Regions from separate parts of the Streptomyces sp. NPDC034043 genome, predicted to be linked through region 2. Evidence: riboswitches for the same ligand, from Rfam matches in the RefSeq annotation. Region 2 holds a riboswitch; the other holds the start of a gene.

Region 1 (8,208 bases), on a different contig from region 2:
GCGGGAAGGGATCAGCGGGAAGGGAGGGAGGGGCGGACGGGGCGGGGCGGGCGGCGGGCCCGCCGGTCAGCGGCGGACCGCGGTCGTGGCGTCCACCTCCTGCTCCTCCAGGCCCACGGGCCAGGTGTGCACGGGGTGCCCCCTGTGCATCAGCTCGCTGTAGCGCCGGGTGGTGGCCGCGAGGGCGGCGTCGCGTTCCAGCCCGCCGGCGAGCGCGCGGTGGTACGTGTCCACCTGCCAGGTCGCCCCGTTGACCCGGCGCCGGCACCGCTCCTCGATGATCCCCAGGTAGAGGTCCCGGTCGGCGGGCTCGATGCCCCAGGCGTCCAGCCCGGCCGCCGCCATCGGCAGCAGCTCGTCCAGCACCAGACGCACCGCGGGTACGCTCACCAGTCCCCCGGCCCGGCCGCGGCGCGGCCAGCGGATCCGGGCGTCGATCCCGTACCGGCAGGCCGCGTCGAAGTTGGCCTCCGCCTCCGCGAAGGACATCCGGGTCCACACGGGGCGCTGCTCGTCCGCGAGGGTCCGTACGAGCCCGTAGTAGAAGGCGGCGTTGGCGACGACGTCGGCCACGGTGGGCCCGGCGGGCAGGACCCGGTTCTCCACCCTCAAGTGGGGCACCCCGTCGGCGACGCCGTAGACGGGCCGGTTCCACCGGTAGACGGTGCCGTTGTGCAGCACCAGCTCCTGCAGGCTCGGCACCCCGCCCTCGGCGAGCACCCGCAGGGGTTCCTCCTCGTCGCAGATCGGCAGCAGGGAGGGGAAGTAGCGGACGTTCTCGGCGAAGAGCTCGTACACCGAGTCCACCCACCGCTCCCCGAACCAGGTCCGGGGCCGCACCCCCTGCGCCTGGAGCTCGGGCGGCCGGGTGTCCGTGGCCTGCGTGAACAGCGGCGGGCGCGACTCGCGCCACAGCTCGCGGCCGAACAGGAACGGCGAGTTGGCCCCCACCGCTATCTGTACGGCGGTCACCGCCTGCGCCGCGTTCCACACGTCGGAGAACCGGGCCGGGGTGACCTGGAGGTGCAGCTGCACGGAGGTGCAGGCGGCTTCCGGCACGATCGACCCGGTGCTCCAGGTCAGCCGCTCGACCCCGTCGATGTCGAGCCGGAAGTCCTCCCCCCGCATCATCAGGATCTGCTCGTTGAGCAGGGAGTAGCGGTCCACCGCCGAGAGGTTGGCCAGGGCCAGGTCCGCGCGGGAGATCGTGGGCAGGATCCCGATCATCACGACGCCCGCGTCGATCTCCACGGCCTGGCGGTGGGCGTAGTTCAGTCCGGCGCTCAGTTCCTCGGCGAGCTGGTCGAATACCCGCCCGTCGAGCCGGTGGGGGAGTACGTTCACCTCCAGGTTGAACATTCCGAGTTCCGTCTGGAAATCGGGGCTCGCAATCCGCTCCAGCACCTGTGCATTCACCATGCGCGGCATACCGTCGGCACCCGCGAGATTCAGCTCTATCTCCAGCCCCATCATGTTCTTGGGACGATCGAACCTCTTCTCCGCCAGAAGCCGCTCCAGCCCCTCCAGGCACTCGTGAAGCTTCCTCCGATACCGATGCCGATCGGACAGGTCGAATCCGCCTGCCACGACCTTCTCCCCCATCGAAGCGTCCCTCCTCGAGTGGCCGGGCCCAGAGCACCCGGGCGCGCGTTACGGTCGATGATGCCCAAGCACCGTGATCCATAACGCCGGAGCGGGGGCTTGGCGGGGAGCGCGCGCCGGTATGGCCAGATGGGCGCTCCGGCACATTCGCCTGGCAACCCACCGGATGCAAATTCCCCCTGGGTTTTGCCGATTTCACATTGGCGAAGCTTTCCAGCCGAGCACCTTTCCGGTAACCTTCCAGGTCAGCGCGGTCTGTCCACGCGCAACCGGCATGAATACCATGACAGCGGGTCCGGAAGGCGCCTTGCCGGCAATAGGCGGGACGGCTAGCCGAAACACTGTGTGAACACATGTCGTATAAACTCCGCAAACGAGGCAGAGAGTTGGCGCGCGGCCATTGCCCCAAGGCCCACCTCTGACCCCAGAATGCGACAGCTCCGTCCGCACTTTCCCCCGTACCACCGGTCTCCCAAGTGAGAGGCGACCCACCATGCCGCTGCATGTCCCCCCGGCTCCCGCGCCCGCCCTGCGCAGCGTCCTCGCGGCACTCGGTTCTCCCACCGCCGTCCACGAGGCACACACCCCCGCCCTGCGCGCGGTCCAGGGTCCGATGACCGCCGAACTCGCGCTCCCGGTCCACGTGCTCGACCGGCTGGGCGTGTCCGGCCACACGGCCGGCGGCCGCCCGCCCCGCACCCGTCTCACCGGCTGGCGGTTCCTGATCCGCAGCGGCGACCGCTTCATCGCGGCGGCCGACACCCGCCTGACCCCCGACGGCTGGGCCTTCTCCCACTTCTTCGAGGGCCCCTACGTCGCCGCCACCGAACGCGCCCTGCGCCAGGCGGAGTCGCTCGGCAAGGCCTACCAGCCCCGCCTGCTGTCGGTGCCCGAGCTGTACATGCTGACCCTGTGGCTGCACGGGGCGGTGGGCGCCGACGCCGCCGCCGGCCTCCCCGCCGCCGCCGACCTGCTGGTGCCGCTGGCCCCGGCGCCGCCCGGGATCGCGCCCTTCCGGCCGCACCCGGTCTCGGAGCTGCTGCCCGTACTGACCCACCGGCTGACCCGGACCGCCCCACCGGCCCCACCCACCCTGGCGGCCCCTGCGGCTTGACCCGGATCACCCATTCGGCCTAGTCCGCTCGGGTCAATGCGAACCACCCGAAATGACAGGGGAGTTGGCGTGAACCGCCCGCACGGGTGATGCGTCCTCATTCCAAGAGGACAGCTGCCGGGAAATACCTGCGAAGCAGCCGTCCTGGGGGAACACTGAGGACATCCTCCCCGCAGGTGCGGGGACGACCCAGGGGGACGGCCATGAATCACGCATCGAGCCGTAGCGAACAGACCACACCGCAGCGAAAGAACCCATCCATGTGCCAGCACCAGCCTGCCTGCCCGTCATCAGAATCCGCCGACCGGGAGGCCGCGCGCCCGGTGGCCAACCACCCGGAACAGGGCTGGAGCCTGCTGTGCAACGGCGTCCTGCTCTTCGAGGACACCGGTGAGCTGCTGCCGGACGGCCAGATCATCGCTCCGCACCGCCCGCTCGCGGTGGCCTAGGGCACCGCACGGCGCGGACGCACGGACGAAGAAGGGGCCGGTCCCGGAGCGCAATGCTCCGGGACCGGCCCCTTCACCCTGTCACCGGCCCGTCAGCGACGGGCCCGGCTGCCGTGTCAGTGGTCGTACTCGTCCAGCGGCGGGCAGGAGCAGACCAGGTTCCGGTCGCCGAAGGCGCCGTCGATCCGGCGCACCGGCGGCCAGTACTTCTCGGCGGCGGAGACGCCCCCGGGGAAGACGGCCTCGTCGCGGGTGTACGGGTGGTTCCACTCGCCGCCCAGCGCCGCGGCGGTGTGCGGGGCGTTGGCCAGCGGGTTGTCGTCCACCGGCCACTCACCGGCCGCGACCCGCTCGATCTCCGCACGGATCGCGATCATCGCGTCGCAGAAGCGGTCGATCTCGACGAGGTCCTCGGACTCCGTCGGCTCGATCATCAGCGTGCCGGCCACCGGGAAGGACATGGTCGGCGCGTGGAAGCCGTAGTCGATCAGGCGCTTGGCGATGTCGTCGACGCTCACACCCGTGGCCTTCGACAGCGGACGCAGATCGATGATGCACTCGTGCGCGACCAGGTCGCCCGGACCGGTGTAGAGCACCGGGTAGTGGTGCTCCAGGCGCTTGGCGATGTAGTTGGCGCCGAGCACCGCCACCTGGGTGGCGCGCTTGAGGCCCTCGCCGCCCATCAGGCGGACGTACGACCAGGAGATCGGCAGGATGCCCGCCGAACCCCACGGGGCGGCCGAGATCGGGCCGACGCCCGTCTCGGGGCCGGCGGCCGGCTGGAGCGGGTGGTTGGGCAGGTACGGGGCCAGGTGCGCCCGGACACCGACCGGGCCGACGCCCGGGCCGCCGCCGCCGTGCGGGATGCAGAAGGTCTTGTGCAGGTTCAGGTGCGAGACGTCGCCGCCGAAGTGACCCGGCTTGGCCAGGCCCACCAGGGCGTTCAGGTTCGCGCCGTCCACGTACACCTGGCCGCCGGCCTCGTGCACCTGGGCGCAGATGTCGGCGACGTGCTCCTCGAACACACCGTGCGTCGACGGGTAGGTGATCATGAGCACGGAGAGCTCGTCACGGTACTGCTCGATCTTGGCGCGCAGGTCGTCCGCGTCCACCTCGCCGTCGTCGGCGGTCTTGACGACGACGACCTTCATGCCGGCCATCACGGCGCTGGCGGCGTTGGTGCCGTGCGCGGAGGACGGGATGAGACAGACGGTGCGCTGCTCGTCGCCGTTCGCGCGGTGGTACGCGCGTACGGCGAGCAGACCGGCGAGCTCGCCCTGGGAGCCGGCGTTCGGCTGGATGGAGACCTTGTCGTAGCCGGTGACCTCGCAGAGACGTTCCTCCAGCTCGTTGATGAGCGTGAGGTACCCCTCGGCCTGCTCGACCGGGGCGAAGGGGTGCAGCTGGCCGAACTCGGGCCAGGTGACCGGCTCCATCTCGGTGGTCGCGTTGAGCTTCATGGTGCAGGAGCCCAGCGGGATCATGCCGCGGTCCAGCGCGTAGTCCTTGTCCGAGAGCTTGCGCAGGTAGCGCAGCATCGCGGTCTCGGAGCGGTGCTGGTGGAAGACCGGGTGGGTGAGGTACGCGTCCGAGCGCAGCAGCCCCTCGGGCAGCGTGTCGGCGGCGGTCCCGTCCAGGGCCTCGATGTCAGCGGTGACACCGAAGGCGGCCCAGACGGCCTCGAGGTCGGCGCGGCGCGTGGTCTCGTCGCAGGCGACCGAGACGTGGTCGGCGTCGACCCGGTACAGGTTGACCCCGCCCTCGCGGGCGGCGGCGACGACCTCGGCGGCCTTGCCGGGCACGCGGGCCGTGACCGTGTCGAAGAAGGAGCCGTGGACCAGCTCGACCCCGCCGGCCGTCAGACCCGCGGCGAGCAGCGCGGCGTAGCGGTGGGTGCGGCGCGCGATCGTCTTCAGGCCGTCCGGGCCGTGGTAGACCGCGTACATCCCGGCCATGACGGCGAGCAGCACCTGCGCGGTGCAGATGTTGCTGGTGGCCTTCTCGCGGCGGATGTGCTGCTCGCGGGTCTGCAGGGCCAGGCGGTACGCCTTGTTGCCGTCCGCGTCCACGGAGACGCCGACGAGGCGGCCGGGCAGCGAGCGGGCGTGCTTGGCCTGGACGGCCATGTAGCCGGCGTGCGGGCCGCCGAAGCCCATCGGGACGCCGAAGCGCTGGGTGGTGCCGACGGCGATGTCCGCGCCCAGCTCGCCCGGGGAGGTCAGCAGGGTCAGCGCCAGCAGGTCGGCGGAGACGGTGACGATCGCGCCGCGCTCGTGCGCCTGGTCGATGACCGGCTTGATGTCACGGACGGCGCCGGAGGCGCCCGGGTACTGGAGCAGCACGCCGAAGACACCGCGCTCGGCGATCTCGGCCGGGATGCCCTCGGACAGGTCGGCGACGACGACCTCGACGCCCGTGGGCTCGGCGCGGGTCTCGATCACGGCGATGGTCTGGGGCAGCGCGTCGGCGTCGACGAGGAAGACGCCGTCCTTGACCTTGCCCACGCGGCGGGCCAGCGACATGGCCTCGGCGGCCGCGGTGCCCTCGTCGAGCAGGGAGGCGCCGGAGGTCGGCAGACCGGTCAGGTCGGCGACGAGGGTCTGGAAGTTCAGCAGCGCCTCGAGGCGGCCCTGCGAGATCTCCGGCTGGTATGGGGTGTACGCCGTGTACCAGGCCGGGTTCTCCATGACGTTGCGCAGGATCACCGGCGGGGTGAAGGTCCCGTAGTAGCCGAGACCGATCATCGAGGAGAGCACCTGGTTGCGGTCGGCGAGCGAGCGCAGCTCGGCCAGCACCTCGGCTTCGGTGCGCGCCTCGGGCAGGTTCAGCGCCTCGGCGGTCTTGATCACATCCGGTACCGCGGCGGCGGTGAGCTCGTCGAGGGAGCCGTAGCCCACCTGGGCGAGCATCTTCGCCTGCGCTTCGGCGTCCGGGCCGATGTGACGCTGCTCGAAGGGGATGCCCCGCTCGAGCTGGGAGAGCGGAATGCGGTTGGCGGTCATAACGGAGGCCTCCTGGTCGTATGACCTGCGAGGGGCACCACGGCGCGGGCACCCGGACGGCCTCCCCCTCTGTCATCTCAACCTGAGAGCTTCACCGGAGCCGCGGGGTTCGCCCGAGAGCTCCGGCTTTCACCGTCGGTGAGGAGAAGCGCCGGTACTGCGGGTCCGGAGCCTGCCCCTGCTTTCCAGAGTGGCCTCGTCACGTGCGGTACGTATGCCTGAGAGATTCCGGGGAGGATTTGCTCCTTCGGCGCCTCCGTCGTACTCACTCGGAGGACTCTCCCGCACAGGGTCAACAGCCGTCACCCAGCCTACCAGCGAGGATCTCGACCCTCCCTCGAGTGGCCCCCTCTTCAAATATGCACTTTTGTAGTCATGACGGATGAGCTCTGCATCACTGCGACCGTACGGAGGGACCGTGCAGACCGACATCGATCCGCGCAGCCTGATCGGCCGCAAGGCGTTCGACCGCAACGGCGCCAAGATCGGCACCGTGGACGAGGTCTACCTCGACGACGCCACGGGCGTCCCGGAGTGGGCCGCCGTCCGGACGGGCCTCTTCGGCCGCGACGCCTTCGTCCCCCTGGAACCCAGCGAGGTGGTGGACGACGCCCTGCGCGTGCCCTTCGAACGCTCCCTGATCAAGGACGCCCCCGACTTCGGCGTCGGCCGCCACCTCTCCCCCGAACAGGAGCTCCAGCTCTACCACCACTACGGCCTCGACGTGGCCCTCCCCTCCGACTTCCAGCACCCCCACCCGCAGGACAGGCCCTAAGGGCCCTCCCCCACCAGGGGCAGCGGGTCCGAGGCCTCCAGCTCCGGGTCGTCCAGCCGGAAGGTGCGGACCCGGCCCGGGGGTGATCCGGGCTGCTCGAACCGTACGGTCACCCGGCCGACCCCGCTGCCCTGCACCCACCCCGGCCCGTACACCGCGTGCCGTACGTCGCTCCCGGCGGCCCAGTGCCGTACGGGAGCGGCCTCCGTGCCCTCCACGGCCTGCGCCGGTTCCTCGGGCGGCTCCGCATCCCCGGAGGACTCCGCAGGGTCCTCGCCGGCTCCTCCGGCCCCCGTGGCCCCGGCGCCGGCCGCCTCCTCCGCCTCCGCGGCCGCGGCCAGCGCGTGGGCGAACAGGTCCTCCTGGGTGTAGTCCGCGAGCCCCGTCACCCCCACCCCCAGCAGCCGCACGCCGCCGGTGGTGTCCACGCCCTCCAGCAGCCGCGCCGCAGCCTCCCGCACCACGGTCGCGTCGTCGGTGGGCCCCCGCAGCGTCTCCGAGCGGGTCAGGGTCGAGAAGTCGTACCGGCGGACCTTCAGGACGATGGTCCGCCCCGAGTGCCCCGAGCCGCGCAGCCGGCCCACGCAGCGGTCCGCGAGCCGCTGCACCTCGTTCCGGATCCGTACCCGGTCGTGCAGGTCCACGTCGAAGGTGTCCTCGACCGACACGGACTTCGCGTCGCGCTCCGCGACCACCGGCCGGTCGTCCAGACCCAGCGCCATCCGGTAGAGCCCCACCCCGTGCGCCCTGCCCACCATCCGCACCAACTCGTCCTCGCCCGCCTCGGCCAGCTCCCCCACGGTGGTGATCCCGGCCCGGCGCAGGTGTTCACCGGTGGCCGGCCCGACACCCGGAAGGGTGCGCACCGACATGGGCGCGAGGAGCTCGCGTTCGGTACCGGGCTCGATCAGCAGCAGTCCGTCCGGCTTGGCCTCCTCCGAGGCCACCTTGGCCAGCATCTTGGACCCGGCCAGTCCGACCGAGCCGCTGAGCCCCGTGAGCGCCAGGATCTCCGCCCGCAGACGCTCCCCCGTGGCGCGGGCGCTCTCCGAGTCGAAGGCGGCTCCGCCCGCCTCCAGGTCCACGAAGGCCTCGTCGAGGCTGAGCGGCTCCACGAGCGGCGACAGCTCCCGGAGCAGGCCCATGACCAGCTCGCTGACCTCGCGGTAGAGGGTGAAGCGCGGAATCAGGTACGCGCCGTTCGGGCAGAGCCGGCGGGCCTGCGCGGTCGGCATCGCCGAGTGCACCCCGAAGCGCCTGGCCTCG
Region 2 (8,208 bases):
GAGTCGCGCAGGTCGACCAGGACCAGGTGCACGTCGGTGCCGCCCGTGAGGACGTCCACGCCCACGGCCTTGACGTCGTCCTGCACCAGGCGGGCGGCGAGGATCCTCGCGCCCTCCAGGGTGCGCTCCTGGCGCTCCTTGAACTCCGGCGAGGCCGCGACCTTGAAGGAGACGGCCTTGGCCGCGATCACGTGCTCCAGCGGTCCGCCCTGCTGGCCCGGGAAGACCGCGGAGTTGATCTTCTTGGCCAGCTCCTGCGTCGACAGGATGACACCGCCGCGCGGACCGCCGAGGGTCTTGTGCGTGGTGGTGGTGACGACGTGGGCGTGCGGGACCGGGTTCGGGTGCAGGCCCGCGGCGACCAGACCCGCGAAGTGGGCCATGTCGACCATCAGGTACGCGCCGACCTCGTCCGCGATCCGGCGGAACGCGGCGAAGTCCAGCTGGCGCGGGTAGGCGGACCAGCCGGCGACGATCAGCTGCGGCTTGGACTCCTTGGCGAGGCGCTCGACCTCGGCCATGTCCACCTGTCCGGTCTCGTCGACGTGGTACGGGACCACGTTGTAGAGCTTGCCGGAGAAGTTGATCTTCATGCCGTGGGTCAGGTGACCGCCGTGGGCCAGGTTCAGGCCCATGATCGTGTCGCCCGGCTTCAGCAGCGCGAACATCGCGGCGGCGTTGGCCTGCGCACCCGAGTGCGGCTGGACGTTCGCGGCCTCGGCGCCGAACAGCGCCTTGATGCGGTCGATCGCGATCTGCTCGACCACGTCGACGTGCTCGCAGCCGCCGTAGTAGCGGCGGCCGGGGTAGCCCTCGGCGTACTTGTTGGTCAGGACCGAGCCCTGGGCCTCCATGACGGCGACCGGAGCGAAGTTCTCCGACGCGATCATTTCCAGGGTCGACTGCTGGCGCACGAGCTCGGCGTCGACGGCGGCGGCGACGTCGGGGTCGAGCTCGTGGAGAGGGGTGTTCAGAACGGACATCAGGATCCCCTGGGGTCAGTTACCGGCGGTGAGGGCGGTGTACTCGTCGAAGGAGAGCGCGTCCTTCGGCTCCTCCGACAGGCGCACCTTGAACAGCCAGCCACCCTCGAAGGGAGCGGAGTTCACCAGGGCCGGGTCGTCCACGACGTCCTGGTTGAACTCGACGATCTCACCGGAGACGGGGGAGTACAGGTCGCTGACCGACTTGGTCGACTCCAGCTCGCCACAGGTCTCGCCCTCGGTGACGGTGTCGCCGACCGCGGGGAGCTGGGCGTAGACGACGTCACCGAGCGCGTTGGCGGCGAACTCCGTGATGCCGACCGTCGCGACGCCGTCCTCGGCGGCCGACAGCCACTCGTGCTCCTTGGTGTAACGCAGCTGCTGGGGGTTGCTCATGACCTGATTCTCCTGGATGCGGGGAGGTGGATACGAACGGTGGTCTTGCGGGCTGAGACGGTGGAGCCGGTACGAGGGCTACTTCTGCCGCTTGTAGAAGGGCAGGGCCACGACCTCGTAGGGCTCATGCGTACCGCGAATGTCGACGCCGACGCCGGAGGTGCCGGGCGCGGCGTGCGCCGCGTCGACGTACGCCATCGCGATCGGCTTGCCCAGCGTGGGGGACGGGGCGCCGGAGGTCACCTCGCCGACGACCTCGCCGCCGGCGACCACGGGGAAGCCGGCGCGCGGGACGCGGCGGCCCTCGGCGACCAGACCGACCAGCTTCCGCGGCGGCTTGGTGGCGGCGACCTCGGCGGCGGCCTCCAGGGCGGCGCGGCCGACGAAGTCGCCCTCCTTCTCGAACTTCACGACCCGGCCCAGCCCGGCGTCGAAGGGGGTGAGGGCGGTGGTCAGCTCGTGCCCGTACAGCGGCATGCCCGCCTCCAGGCGCAGCGTGTCGCGGCAGGACAGGCCGGCCGGCACCAGACCGGCGTCCTTGCCCGCCTCGGTCAGCGCCTGCCACAGCTCCACGGCGTGCTCGGGGGAGACGAACAGCTCGAAGCCGTCCTCGCCCGTGTAGCCGGTGCGGGCGATCAGCGCGGGCACGCCCGCGACGGTGCCCGGCAGGCCGGCGTAGTACTTCAGGCCGTCCAGGTCGGCGTCCGTGAGCGACTTCAGGATGCCGGGGGACTCCGGGCCCTGGACGGCGATCAGCGCGTACGCGTCACGGTCGTCGCGGACCTCGGTGTCGAAGCCGGCGGCGCGCTCGGTGAGCGCGTCCAGCACGACCTGGGCGTTGGAGGCGTTGGCGACGACCATGTACTCGGTCTCGCCGAGGCGGTAGACGATCAGGTCGTCCAGGATCCCGCCGTCCTCCTGGCAGATGTGCGTGTAGCGGGCGCGGCCGACGCCGACGGTGGAGATGTTCCCGACGAGCGCGTAGTCCAGGGCCTTCACGGCCTCCGGGCCGGTCAGGGTGATCTCGCCCATGTGGGACAGGTCGAACAGGCCGGCCTTGGTGCGCACGGCGTTGTGCTCGTCGCGCTCACTGGCGTAGCGCAGCGGCATGTCCCAGCCCGCGAAGTCGGTCATGGTCGCACCGAGCGAGCGGTGCAGCGCGTCGAGCGCGGTCAGGCGGGGGGCAGTGCTCATGGGTGTGGCTCCCGGGTCCCAGGGCATGACATGACGAGGAGGTTCCTCCCCATCTGTCATCGGAACCTGAGAGGTTCGCCGAGAGTTCCCGGAGGGGGAACGCCGACTTGCACCTTGGGTGGAGCACGCGCCGGGCCGTCGGGGACGGACGCGGCGGGGGCTCGCTTTTCAGATCTGCCTCATCCACGCGGTACGGGGCCTGAGAGATTCAAGGGAGGTACTTGCTCCTTCGGCGCCCGGGCACGGCCTCGCGGCCTGCCGGGACTCTCCCGCGCGGATTCAAGCGGCCGGTATGCAGTTTGGTGTCCAGATGGCGCACATCATTGCACGGGACGGGCGGGAGGGGGCAGTGGGGCCCGCAAGAACGTGCGGTCCGCGCGGTCCGCGGAGGCCGCCGCGCGCGCCGCCCGGCCGTCCGCGCTGTGGAACGTCCGCCCGCAACCGCGGCCGGCGGATTACCGTCTCTTTACATTCAGTGGGCATGGGGCCCTCGCGGCCCGATTCGGGGGGAGACGATTCACTGTGCGGAGGTTCGGAGTGGTGACGAGCACGGGCACGGTCGGGGCGGTCCCGGCGCCGCGGAGAGCGGCCCGCCCCGCGGCGGCCGGCGGTCCGGTGCGTGACCTGCGGGGACGGTCCGCGGGGCCGCACCGGCTCGGCTACGCCGCCGGGGACATCGTCGTGGTGTCCGGGCTTCCGGGCGGCGGCAAGAGCACCCTGATCAAGCGGGCCGCCGAGACCGGCATCGACTCCCAGGACACCCGCGAGCGCTGGGAGCGCCGCATGCCGTCCGCCCTGCCGTACGCGGTGTACCGGCCGCTGGTGCGCGCCGCCCACTACCGGGGGCTGTGGCGCGAGCTGCGCTCCGGCGCCTCTGTGGTGGTCCACGACTGCGGCACCCAGTCGTGGGTGCGGGCCCTGCTGGCCGCCGCCGCCCGGCAGCGGGGCCGGTCCCTGCACCTGCTGCTGCTCGACACCACCCCCGAGGAGGCCCTGGCCGGGCAGGCGGCGCGGGGCCGCCGGGTGTCGGCGTACGCCTTCGCCCGTCACCGGAGCGCGGTCGCCCGCCTCCTGGCCGCGGCCGAATCGGGCCGCCCCCCGCGCGGCTGCGCCACGGTCACCCTGCTGGACCGCCGGGCGGCCTCCGCCCTGAACCGCATCGCCTTCGACGCCTGAGGCGGCGTGTCCGCGGCGAGCCGCCCGCCCCGGCCCGCCACCGGAGGCCGAGGTAGCCTCGGGGCGACATCGGCGCGGAACAGGGAGAGCGGGCGCACATGACGGGCAACGGCTGGCCGGCGAACGAGTTGGAGCAGGTGCTCGGAGCGGTGCTCGGCCGGGCGGACGCCGGCCCGCAGATCCTGGAGGCGCTCGGCCGCAGCCGGGTCTGGGTGCCGCTGCCCCAGGGCGGCGGTCCCGACAGCACCTCCCTCGACCTCCCCACGATGCTGATCGGCGGCGAGGCGTACGTCCCCGTCTACAGCTCGGAGGCCCAGTTCCGCTTCGCCGCCGGCCCCGCCATGGACTTCGCGGTCGCCCCCGCGGTCGAGTTCGCCCGCGGCCTGCCCCCGCAGCTCGGCATCGCCCTGAACCCCGAGGGCGCCGTCGGGGTCCCGCTGTCCCCGGCCGCCGTCGCGGAGCTGTGCCGCACCGGCCGTACCGAGCTCGACGGCCCGGCCGCCGGCGGCCGCGTCCGGCTGTTCGAACCCGACTGGCAGGACGACCCGGTGGACTTCCTCGCCGCCGCCGCCGACGAGTTCAGGGCCACCGGAGCGGTCGCGGCCGCCCACCGCTGCCTCGCCAGCGTCGAGGGCGGCGACCCCCAGCTCTTCATCGGTGTCCGGCTGACGGGATGGGATCCCGAGGCGCGGAACGCCCCGCTGGAGGCGCTCGGCCGCGCCCTGGCCCGCGTACCGGCGCCCTGGCCGGTGCAGCTGATCCTGCTGGACGCCGCCGAGGACCCGGTCACGGACTGGATTCGTGAGCGCGTACGCCCCTTCTACCTGCCGTAGCGCCGCTTAAGCTGGTCGGGACGTGTGGACGACGGGCGGAAGAAGACGAAGAGGGGTACCGGGTGAGTGCGTCAGGCACGGCCGCGGCCGGGCAGGTCGAGCACATGCTGCGCCAGGTGACTCCCGGGCGCTATGAGAGCTACGAGTCATTCCTGCGCGCCCTCGCCGAGGGCAGGCTGTGGATGCTGCTGTGGCAGGGGCAGCCGGGCTCGCCGGACGCCCAGTACGGCGGCATGGAGGTCGAGGGGCTGGGCTACGCCCCCTGCGTGACCTCCCCGCAGGAGCTGGCCGCGAGCGGCTGGAACCGCGGCTACGAGGTCGTCACCGGCCGGGACATCGCCCGCGCCCTGTACCCGGACCGCTGGGGGCTGTGGGTCAACCCGCACGCCCAGGGCGGCGGCCTCGGCGTGCCGTGGGCCGACCTGCGCCGGGTTGCCACCGGCCTGGACCGGATGCCCGCGGGGCCGCTGCGGCTGTCCGAGCCGGCTCTGGAACTCCCGCAGTTCTACGGGCTGCTGACCCAGCACGCGCACCGGACGCCGGCCGTGAGGTCGCTGCGCCGCGCCTGGGTGCAGCCCTCGCTCGGGTCGGCGTACCTCGCGGTGGGACTGGACCTGTACGACGCCTCGGCGCCCGCGCTGGAATCCGTACGGGAGATGATGCGCCAGTCGGTCGGCGCCGTGCCCGAGGGAGTTCCGGTGTGCACGGTCGCGCTGGCGGACGAGCACGATCCGGTGGCGATGTGGCTGCGTGCGCAGACCCGGCCCTTCTACGACCGCGAGGGGCAGGCGGCCGCCTACTGAGCCGCTCCAGGGGCTCCGGGGGCGCGTTCCCCGAGCTGCCTACAGGGATTTCCCGGGTGCGCCCGGACCCTGAGACGGACCCGTCCGACGGACACCGGGCCGCCGGGAACCATGGTTCCCGGCGGCTTCGCCTTGTCCGGATATCGCCGCAGACGGGCGTCCAATTGACGCGGTACTCCACTGAGTTGGCCTTGATGTCCGTTTGCGTACCGAACGGACGGTCTTGCTCCGCTGAGCCGTCAGCGGAGTCCGGATAACGGGAACCACGGCCTCAGATCACGGTTGCGCATCCATTCATCTGCGGGTCTGGCGGCTGGTCGAGCGCCCGATGAAGACTCCCCACCCAAGAGCCGGTCAGTCCTCGCGGACGCGGTTCGGCACGTGGTTCCGCCGTTCGTCCCGACACGGCGCACCCGTACTTCCCGCACCTCAGCCGCACCGCACCGCCCGCACCGCACCCTGCTCCACCCACAGCACGGCCGCACCGCCAGCACTGCCAGCACCTCGCACCTCGTACGCGTTCACGTGCCCCGAGCACTCGAGCGCCACTCCGCACCAACGCCGCCACAGCGGCGGGCATGGGCCGACCCACCCGTCGGCCGAGAGGGGTCCCCACCACGATGACGGCACCACTGCACGACACGAGCGCGGAAACACCCGCACCCGTGTCCGTAGCCGACGTCCCTGCCAAGGCCATCGAAGGCCGCTCGCCCGGCCGCATCGCCTGGATGCGGCTCAAGCGCGACAAGGTCGCGCTGACCGGCGGCGTGATCGTGATCCTCCTGATCCTGGTGGCGGTCTTCGCGCCGCTGATCGTGAACCTGCTGGGCCACGACCCCAACGAGTTCCACGAGGACATGATCGACCCGGACCTGGGCACGCCGCTCGGCTCCTTCGGCGGCATCAGCTCCGACTTCCTGCTGGGCGTCGAACCGACCAACGGGCGCGACGTGTTCAGCCGGATCGTCTACGGCGCCCGCATCTCGCTGGTCGTCGCCTTCCTGGCGGCCTTCGTCTCGGTCGTCCTCGGCAGCCTCCTGGGCGCCCTCGCCGGCTTCCTCGGCGGCTGGGTGGACGGGATCATCAGCCGCCTGATGGACCTGCTGCTGGCCTTCCCGCAGCTGCTGTTCACCATCGCCCTGGTCTCCGTCGTCCCCAACTCCTTGTGGGGGTTCGAGGGTTCGGGCGTCCGCATGGGCGTGCTCATCCTCGTCATCGGCTTCTTCGGCTGGCCGTACATCGGCCGCATCGTCCGGGGCCAGACGATCTCCCTGCGTGAACGCGAGTACGTCGAGGCCGCGCGCAGCCTCGGAGCCGGCCGCGGCTACATCCTGATCAAGGAGCTGCTGCCGAACCTGGTCGCGCCGATCCTCGTCTACGCCACGCTGATCATCCCGACCAACATCCTGACCGAGGCGGCCCTCAGCTTCCTGGGCGCCGGCGTGAAGCCGCCCACCGCTTCGTGGGGAAAGATGCTCTCCGACGCCGTCCCCATCTACCAGGACGACCCCATGTACATGGTGGTCCCCGGCATGACGATCTTCATCACCGTCCTGGCGTTCAACCTCTTCGGGGACGGGCTGCGTGACGCACTCGACCCCAAGGGCAGCTGAACCGCTTCTTCGATTCACCACCTATGGAGGTTGGACAACCGTGATCCGCAGAAAGCAGGCTCTCGCGATCACCGCCGTGATCGCCGCCCTCTCGATGACCGCCGCGTGCGGTGGCAACGGGGACAAGAAGGCCGAGAACAAGGCCGACGGCGACAGCGGCAAGGGTTACAGCGGTGCCGCCACCGCCGTGATCAACCCCTCGGAGGACAAGGGCGGCGAGCTCAAGCTCTGGTCCCCGCAGGACGTCGACTACCTCGACCCGGCGCGCGCCTACTACGGCTTCGTGTGGAACATGCAGCGGCTCTACGTCCGCAGCCTGCTCGCCTACGACGCCAAGCCGGGCAAGGACGGCACCAAGGTGGTCCCGGACCTCGCCGAGGCCCTGCCGGTCATCAGCAACGACGGCAAGACGTACACCCTCAAGCTCAAGGAGGGGGTGAAGTTCGAGGACGGTACGCCGATCACCTCGAAGGACATCAAGTACGGCATCGAGCGCGTCTTCGCCCAGGACGTCCTGTCCGGCGGCCCGACCTACCTGATCGACCTCCTGGACCAGGGCCAGAAGTACCCCGGCCCGTACAAGGACACGGACCCCAACAAGATGGGTCTGAAGACGGTCGAGACGCCGGACGACCGGACGATCGTCTTCAACCTGGCGAGCGCCAACTCGGACTTCAGCTACCTGCTGGCCATGCCGTCCTCCTCGCCGGTCCCGATGGGCAAGGACACGGGCGCGACCTACACCAACAAGCCGATGTCGACCGGTCCTTACAAGGTCGAGAGCTTCACCGCCGGCAAGGGCGCGACCTTCGTCCGCAACGAGAACTGGGACCCGAAGACGGACCCGATCCGCAAGGGTCTGCCGGACAAGGTCTCCTTCACGGTCACCACCAACCCGGACGACATGGACCAGCGCCTGCTCTCGGGCGACATCGACATGGCCGTCGACGGCACCGGTGTCCAGCAGGCCGCGAAGAACAAGATCCTTAAGGACGCGAACCTCAAGAAGAACGCGGACAACCCCTTCACGGGCTACATCCGCTACTTCGCCTTCCCGCAGACGGTCGCGCCGTTCGACAACATCGAGTGCCGCAAGGCCGTCATCTACGCGGCCGACCCGAAGTCCCTCCAGACCGCCCGCGGCGGCCCGACCAGCGGTGACCTCGGCGCGAACATGCTGCCGGCCGGCGTCCCCGGCTCGGACAAGAGC

Evidence for each region. Region 2 has a riboswitch for glycine ahead of gcvT (glycine cleavage system aminomethyltransferase GcvT). Riboswitches for the same ligand answer to the same signal wherever they lie in the genome.
Region 1: it holds a riboswitch for glycine, as region 2 does, so the genes downstream of both, gcvP (aminomethyl-transferring glycine dehydrogenase) here and gcvT (glycine cleavage system aminomethyltransferase GcvT) in region 2, are expected to answer to the same signal.

What each region holds. Positions count from the first base shown of each region.
Region 1 is NZ_JBVISF010000001.1:9,261-17,468, reverse strand. Features, by position in the region: gene ACZ51S_RS00080 (glutamate-cysteine ligase family protein) at 67-1,602, opposite strand; gene ACZ51S_RS00075 (hypothetical protein) at 2,096-2,716, shown strand; gene ACZ51S_RS00070 (DUF5999 family protein) at 2,977-3,165, shown strand; gene gcvP (aminomethyl-transferring glycine dehydrogenase) at 3,282-6,167, opposite strand; glycine riboswitch at 6,364-6,462, opposite strand; gene ACZ51S_RS00060 (PRC-barrel domain-containing protein) at 6,586-6,942, shown strand; gene ACZ51S_RS00055 (DNA polymerase IV) at 6,939-8,208, opposite strand, start outside.
Region 2 is NZ_JBVISF010000011.1:77,560-85,767, reverse strand. Features, by position in the region: gene glyA (serine hydroxymethyltransferase) at 1-983, opposite strand, end outside; gene gcvH (glycine cleavage system protein GcvH) at 999-1,379, opposite strand; gene gcvT (glycine cleavage system aminomethyltransferase GcvT) at 1,458-2,573, opposite strand; glycine riboswitch at 2,752-2,855, opposite strand; gene ACZ51S_RS24850 (AAA family ATPase) at 3,114-3,749, shown strand; gene ACZ51S_RS24845 (enhanced serine sensitivity protein SseB) at 3,848-4,582, shown strand; gene ACZ51S_RS24840 (enhanced serine sensitivity protein SseB C-terminal domain-containing protein) at 4,645-5,385, shown strand; gene ACZ51S_RS24835 (ABC transporter permease) at 6,006-6,998, shown strand; gene ACZ51S_RS24830 (ABC transporter substrate-binding protein) at 7,093-8,208, shown strand, end outside.